2 regions of the Actinoplanes sp. NPDC051470 genome follow, and region 2 is predicted to be linked to the other one. Evidence: riboswitches for the same ligand, from Rfam matches in the RefSeq annotation. Region 2 holds a riboswitch; the other holds the start of a gene.
What was found. A riboswitch is a leader RNA that binds a small molecule or an ion and turns the genes downstream of it on or off. The one in region 2 is predicted to bind thiamine pyrophosphate.
Positions count from the first base shown of each region.

Region 1 (3,400 bases), on a different contig from region 2:
GGCCGCGACGAGGTGCTGCTGCTCGACGAGCCGGACAACTTCCTGGACGTGCCCGGCAAACGGTGGCTGGAGGCGCGGTTGAAGGAGTCGCCCAAGTCGGTGCTCTACGTCTCGCACGATCGTGAGCTGCTCAACCAGACCGCCGGCCGGGTCGTCGCGGTCGAGGGCGGCAGTTCATGGACCCACCCGGGCGGGTTCGCCTCCTGGCACGAGGCCCGCGCCGACCGGCACGACCGGCTGCTCGAATCGCGCCGGCGCTGGGACGAGGAACACGAGAAGCTGCGCGAACTCGTCTTCACGCTCAAGCAGAAGGCCACGTTCAACGACGGGCTGGCGTCGCGCTACCAGGCGGCGCAGACCCGGCTGCGCAAGTTCGAGGAGGCGGGACCGCCGCCGCTGCCGCCCAAGGAGCAGTCGCTGCGGATGAACCTGCGCGGCGGGCGTACCGGTAAGCGGGCTGTCATGTGCGAGTCGCTGGAACTGGAGAACCTGACGTTCCCGTTCGACCTGGAGATCTGGTACGGCGACCGGGTCGCGGTGCTCGGCGCCAACGGCACCGGCAAGTCACACTTCCTGCGGCTGCTGGCGGCCGGCGGCTCCTCGCCCGACGCGGACAACAAGCCGGTCGACGGGGCGCCGCTCGCGCACGTCGCCCACTCCGGTGTGGCCCGGCTCGGCGCCCGGGTGCGGCCCGGCCACTTCTCACAGACCCACGACCGGCCGGAACTGCTCGACCGTACGCTGGTCGAGATCCTCTGGCGCGGCGACGACCACCGCTCCGGCATGGACCGGGCCGGCGCGATGAAGGCGCTGAACCGGTACGAGCTGTCCGGCCAGGGCGACCAGCGGTTCGGGACCCTCTCCGGCGGCCAGCAGGCCCGGTTCCTGGTGCTGCTCCTGGAACTGTCCGGCGCCACGGTGCTGCTGCTCGACGAGCCGACCGACAACCTCGACCTGGCCTCGGCCGAGGCGCTCGAGGAGGGCCTGTCAGCCTTCGAGGGCACGGTCATCGCGGTCACCCACGACCGCTGGTTCACCAGGGGCTTCGACCGTTTCATCCTCTTCCAGGCCGACGGCGAGGTCGTCGAGACCCCCGCGCCGGTGTGGGACGTGCGCTAGTGCGGTGTCCACCAATGTCAACCGGTTCGGTGACAATGTGGATCCTCGTCCACGAGCGTGGGCGAGCGACTCCCCACCTGTAGCCGTGCTGGTGGAGCGGCCCTCGACCAGCCGGGCCCGGCGGCGGGCTTTACGCCACCTGCGCGAACCGCGTTGTCCTTTGCTGGGCGCTCGGCGCGCGGTGGCGCGGCGTCGAGCTTTGGTGTCGGCCAGGTGAAGCCGGTGTTCGGCGCGGATTGCACGCCCAGACACCAGCAGTGCTGTGGTGCCCGTCGGTAGTGGCGGCGGCGAAAGGATGAATGATTCCCAGGTCGACACCGGCGACCCGGCCGGAGTCAGGCCGACCGCCGTGCGGATGAGTGGCGACGGGTAGCTCTGCGGTCACGTCGATGTGAAGTCGGCCATCGGCGTAGAGCAACGTGACCGCCCGAATGGCTTCCGCCGGGTATGGCACGGTTCGATCCAGGCGTACGACAAGGGGCGGGCCGCCGCGTGCGGCGGGTAACCGCAGGTGTCGGCCGGTCAACTGGAAGATGCCGTGGTACCAGCGAATCGGCATCAATCCTCTGCGCCGGCGCGGGAATCGCGCCTCACTGTGCCCGGCTTTGCGGCGTGCCGCCGCAGCGAACCAGGCGTCGGAGTAACGGCGCAGCACAGAGACCAGTATCGCACCGGTGTCAAAGCCTGCCATCGATGGGTTGCGAACGACGCGCTAGCCATCGCTGGGTTCGAGGGCTATCGTCGGCCGTAGAACCAACCCCACGGGAGTCCGGTGCACCGGGCTGAGAGGGGGGCTGTCGCGGCCCCCGACCGTCGAACCTGATCCGGATCATGCCGGCGCAGGGAGGAGCGATGGTGGAGCCTATCTTCCCCCGTCTACATGTGGTGACGGCTTCGTTGCCCATTGTGGAGGCGGTGCTCTCGGTCTCGTCGCAGGTGGCGATCCAGGTCCGCGTCGCCGATGACGTCACCGATCGAGACGCCTACGCGCTGACCGTCGAGGTGCTGTCACGGTGCCGGGCCCGCGGGGCGATGTGCCTGGTCAACGATCGCGTCGACATTGCCTTGGCGGCCGGGGCCGATGGGGCTCACGTCGGGGCGGACGACCTGCCGCCGGCCGCGGCGCGGAAGGTGCTCGGGCGGGCGGCGGTGCTCGGGGTGACGTTGCGGGCGCCGGCTGATGTGCCGTCGGCTTCGTACTTCGGGGTCGGGCCGGCCTTCGAGACGTCCACCAAGGACGGTCTGCCTCCGCCGATCGGGGTGGCCGGGGTGGGGGCGGTGGCTGATGCTTCGCATGTTCCCGTCATCGCTATCGCGGGGGTGACGCCGTCGCGGGTGGCTTCGTTGCTGGCGGTGGGGGCCTACGGGGTGGCGGCGGTGGGGGCCATTGCTCGCGATCCGGTGGGGGCCACCGAGCAGTTCTTGAAGGCGCTGTCATGAGGTGCGCGGTGGTCGGGGGCGGGATCATCGGGCTGTCGATCGCGTCGCGCCTCGCCTCTCGCGGCGTTGAGGTCCTGGTCCATGACGCGTGGGCCGCTGCCTCGCCCGCGCTCGCCCCGCCTCCCTGGGCTTCGCCTTCCGTCGCATCCGCCTCCGGCTCCTCCTCGGGCTCGGTGATGCCTGTAGGTGCTCAGAGCAAGCAAGCCGGGGAGTGGCCGGGGGCCTGGTTTGTCGCGGCGGGGATGTTGGCGGCGGGGAACGAGTCGACGTGGGAGTCGGCGGAGCTTGGCGCGTTGATGGTGGAGTCGGCTCGGCGGTGGCCTGGATTCGCGGCTGAGCTGGGCGTGCGGTTGCCGGAGGACGGGACGCTTGTCGTCGCCCTCACCGCGGATGACGTCGCGGAGGCGGAACGGGAGTGGGCCCGGCAACCGGGCGCGGCAGGGCTGGTGGGCGCGGTCGGGCGGCCGGGGGCGACGGCGGGAGGGCGGCGGTTGGGGCCTTCGGGGCTGCGGGAGCTGGAGCCGGCGCTGTCGCCGCGGGTGCGGGCGGGATGTTATCTGCCGGGGGATTGGCAGGTTGATCCGCGGAAAGTGGTGGCTGCGTTGCGGGAGCGGGTGTCCGTCGTACCCGGGAGGGTTGTGGATCTTGGGGGAATTGACGCGGATCAGGTTGTGGTCGCGGCGGGGGTGGGGACGGGGGCGCTGACCGGGTTGCCTGTTCGGCCGGTCAAGGGGGAGGTGCTGCGGCTGCGGGGGGAGCCTGGGCTGTTGCGGCATGTGGTCAGGGGATATGCGGATGGACGGCGGGTCTATCTGGTGCCGCGGGAGGACGGCGAGATCGT
Region 1 covers NZ_JBFBAA010000015.1:122,779-126,178, forward strand. Annotated here, with positions in the region: gene AB0M54_RS25925 (ATP-binding cassette domain-containing protein) at 1-1,119, shown strand, start outside; TPP riboswitch at 1,871-1,982, shown strand; gene AB0M54_RS25930 (thiamine phosphate synthase) at 1,972-2,559, shown strand; gene AB0M54_RS25935 (FAD-dependent oxidoreductase) at 2,556-3,400, shown strand, end outside.
Region 1: it holds a riboswitch for thiamine pyrophosphate, as region 2 does, so the genes downstream of both, AB0M54_RS25930 (thiamine phosphate synthase) here and AB0M54_RS40665 (ECF transporter S component) in region 2, are expected to answer to the same signal.

Region 2 (3,400 bases):
CGCGGTGGCGAAGGCGGCGGTGACCAGCGCGACCACGTACGTGTCCTTCTGGAACGCCGTCGTCTTCGGGAAGCCGCTGCTGAACGGCAGGGTGAGCAGGAACGCGAAGAGGATCTGCACGCCGGTCTGAGCGACACGGAGCTCCTGCAGCAGGTCGGCGAAGTTGCGGTCCCAGCGCTTCTTCTCCGGCTCGTCGGGCATGCTCTTCTTCTCCGGCGGCATGGCCGGGAGTTTTCCCCGCTCAGGGCGCCATCAAACGCCGCCGATGCGGGCCAGCGCGGCGTCGGCCAGCGCGTCCGGCGCCTCCTCGGGCACCCAGTGGCTGATCCCCTTCAGCGCGACCAGTTGATAGTCGGCGTCCACCCAGTCGGCGGTACGCAGCGCGGCGGTCAGGCCGACCACCGGGTCCTTGTCGCTCCATACGTACGTGGTGGGCACCTGGGTCGTGCCCACCCCGGTCAGCCCCTCGCGGTCGAGCGCCCGGTACCAGTTCAGCCCGCCGGTCAGCCGGCCCGGTTCGCGCATCGCGTCGGCGTACAGCGTGGCCCGGCTTCCGATCTGTTTCATCATCTGCCGCAGCACCAGGCCGTCGCGGGCGAGCAGCAGCCGCTCGGCGACCGGCGACCGGAACACGCCCATGTACGCGAACCGCGCGCGCTGCGACGCCCGGACCCGGAGGGCCAGCCCGAGCGCCCGCGGATGAGGCACGGACACCGCGGTCAGCGTGTGCACCCGATCCGCATGACCGTCGGCGAGCAGCCAGCCGACCTGGGCGCCCCAGTCGTGGCCGATCACGTGCGCCCGCTCGATGTTCAGGGCGTCCAGGATCGCCACCGCGTCGGCCACCGGCTCGTTCAGCCGGTACGCCGACACCTCGGCCGGGCGTGCTCCGGGAGCGTATCCGCGCTGGTCATAGCGGTACGTCCGGAGGCCGGCGGCGTGCAGCCGCGGCAGCATCGGCTCGAATTCCCGGTGGTCCTGGGGGAAGCCGTGCAGGAGCAGCACGGCCGGGCCGTCGGAAGGGCCCTCCACGACCACGTCGAACTTGAATCCACGTGCCTCGACCTGCATGTGACGGGGCTCCTTCCTGGTACGGCCGTACGGTGTTAGCTTCATCCCAACATAGTTCCGACAGGGGAGCGCACAAGCGCTGAGAGTGCGGGCAACCGCAGACCCTCGAACCTGATCCGGGTAATGCCGGCGCAGGGAGTTGGAGGAATCCAATGGCACGTGACAATCGTTGGCGGACCATCGACATCGTCATCGCGGCGGTCATCGCCGTCGCGTTCGGCGTGATCTTCTGGGCGTGGAACATCCTCTGGGGCGCCACCGGCGGCGCCTTCGCGTTCTTCCCGCCCGCGCAGACGCTGCTCTACGGCGTCTGGCTCATCCCGGCCGTGCTCGGCGGCCTGATCATCCGCAAACCCGGCGCGGCCCTGTTCACCGAGGCCGTGGCGGCGACCATCTCGGCCCTGCTCGGCGCGCAATGGGGCGCGCTGGTCATCCCCCAGGGCCTGGTGCAGGGGCTGGGCGCCGAGCTGGCCTTCGCGATCCTGCTCTACCGCTCCTGGCGGCTGCCCGCCGCGCTGCTGGCCGGCCTGCTCACCGGCGTCAGCGCGGCGCTGTTCGACTTCTTCGCCTGGAACGCGGCGTACGACCTGTGGGACTACCGCGTCCCGTACGCGCTGCTCACCATGGTCAGCAGCACCGTGGTCGCGGGCGCCGGCAGCTGGGCGCTGGTCAAGGCGCTCGCCCCGACCGGCGTGCTCGACCGCTTCGGCGCCGGGCGAGAACGCGCGCTTGTCTGAGGTCGTCCTCCGCGGGTTCGGCTGGCGACACGCCGGTCGGCGCGCCTGGGCGGCTCGCGAGGTCGATCTGCGGATCGCCCACGGCGAGCGGGTGCTGCTGCTCGGCCCGTCCGGAGCGGGCAAGAGCACGCTGCTGTCCGCGCTGGCCGGGCTGCTGCCGGACGACTCGGGTGAGGCGGCCGGCAGCGTCGAGATCGACGGGCTCGAACCACGCAAGGCCCGCGAGCGGGTCGGGCTGCTGTTCCAGGACCCGCAGACCCAGCTGGTGATGGCGCGCAGCGGCGACGACGTGGCGTTCGGGCTGGAGAACCGCGGGGTGCCCGGCAAGGACATCTGGGCGCGGGTCAGTGACGCGCTCGATCGCGTCGGGTTCCCGTACCCCCTGAACCGGCCCACCGCCGCGCTCTCCGGCGGCGAAGCGCAACGGCTCGCCCTGGCCGGGGTCATCGCGCTGCGGCCCGGGCTGCTGCTGCTGGACGAGCCCACCGCCAACCTCGACCCGGACGGCGCGGCGCTGATCCGCGCGGCGCTGACCCGGGCGGTCGGCCGCGACACCACGATGATCCTGGTCGAACACCGGGTCGCCGAGGCGTTGCCGCTGGTCGACCGGGTGATCGTGCTGTCGCCGGGCGGCGGGGTGCGGGCCGACGGGCCGCCGGCGGCGGTCTTCGACGCGCACGGCGACCAACTCGCGGCGGACGGGGTCTGGGTGCCAGGCCGGCCGCTGCCCCGGTTCCCGGCCGTTCTTCCGCCCGGTTCCCCTTTGGTACGCGCGGAGCACGCCTCTTTCGACGAACGCGTTCGTCAGGTCACGCTGTCCGCCGACGAGGCGTCGATCCTCGCGGTGACCGGACCGAACGGCGCGGGCAAGTCGACGCTGGCGCTGCTCCTGGGCGGACTGCTCCGGCCCACCTCGGGTCGTGTGTGGGCCGCGCCGGGCGGCTCGCCCTGGCAGTGGCGGGCGCGCGACCTGGCCGGGCGCATCGGGTCGGTGTTCCAGAACCCGGAGCACCAGTTCGTCACGTCCCGGGTCCGCGACGAACTCTCCCTTTCCGGCGTCTCCCCCACCGTCGCTTCGCGGGTCGACGATCTGCTGTCGCGTCTGCGGCTCTCGCATCTGGCCGACGCCAACCCGCACACGCTCTCCGGCGGCGAGGCGCGGCGGCTCAGCGTGGCGACCGCCCTGGTCCGCGCGCCGCGGCTGCTGGTCCTGGACGAGCCCACCTTCGGCCAGGACCGCCGCACCTGGATCGAGCTGGCCACGCTGTTCGCGTCGCTGCGGGACGACGGGCACGGCATCGTGGCGGTCACCCACGACGCCGACTTCGTCTCGTCACTGTCCGACCGGACGCACGTTCTCTCCCGGGACGACACATGACCGCTCCGGCGACAACCTCGGCCACCGCACCCCTGGCGCGCCGCAACCCGGTCGCCAAGCTGGCCGCCGCCCTGATCTTCGCGCTGCCCCTGGTGTCCACACTGGACCCGCTCACGCCCGCGCTCGGGCTGGCGATCGAGCTGGCCGTCCTGCCGCTGTTCGGCGTCTCGGCGCGTGAGCTGGCCCGGCGCGTGTGGCCGCTGCTGCTCGCGGC
Region 2 covers NZ_JBFBAA010000037.1:11,668-15,067, forward strand. Annotated here, with positions in the region: gene AB0M54_RS40655 (DUF6328 family protein) at 1-201, opposite strand, end outside; gene AB0M54_RS40660 (alpha/beta fold hydrolase) at 253-1,071, opposite strand; TPP riboswitch at 1,124-1,226, shown strand; gene AB0M54_RS40665 (ECF transporter S component) at 1,224-1,808, shown strand; gene AB0M54_RS40670 (ATP-binding cassette domain-containing protein) at 1,801-3,186, shown strand; gene AB0M54_RS40675 (energy-coupling factor transporter transmembrane component T) at 3,183-3,400, shown strand, end outside.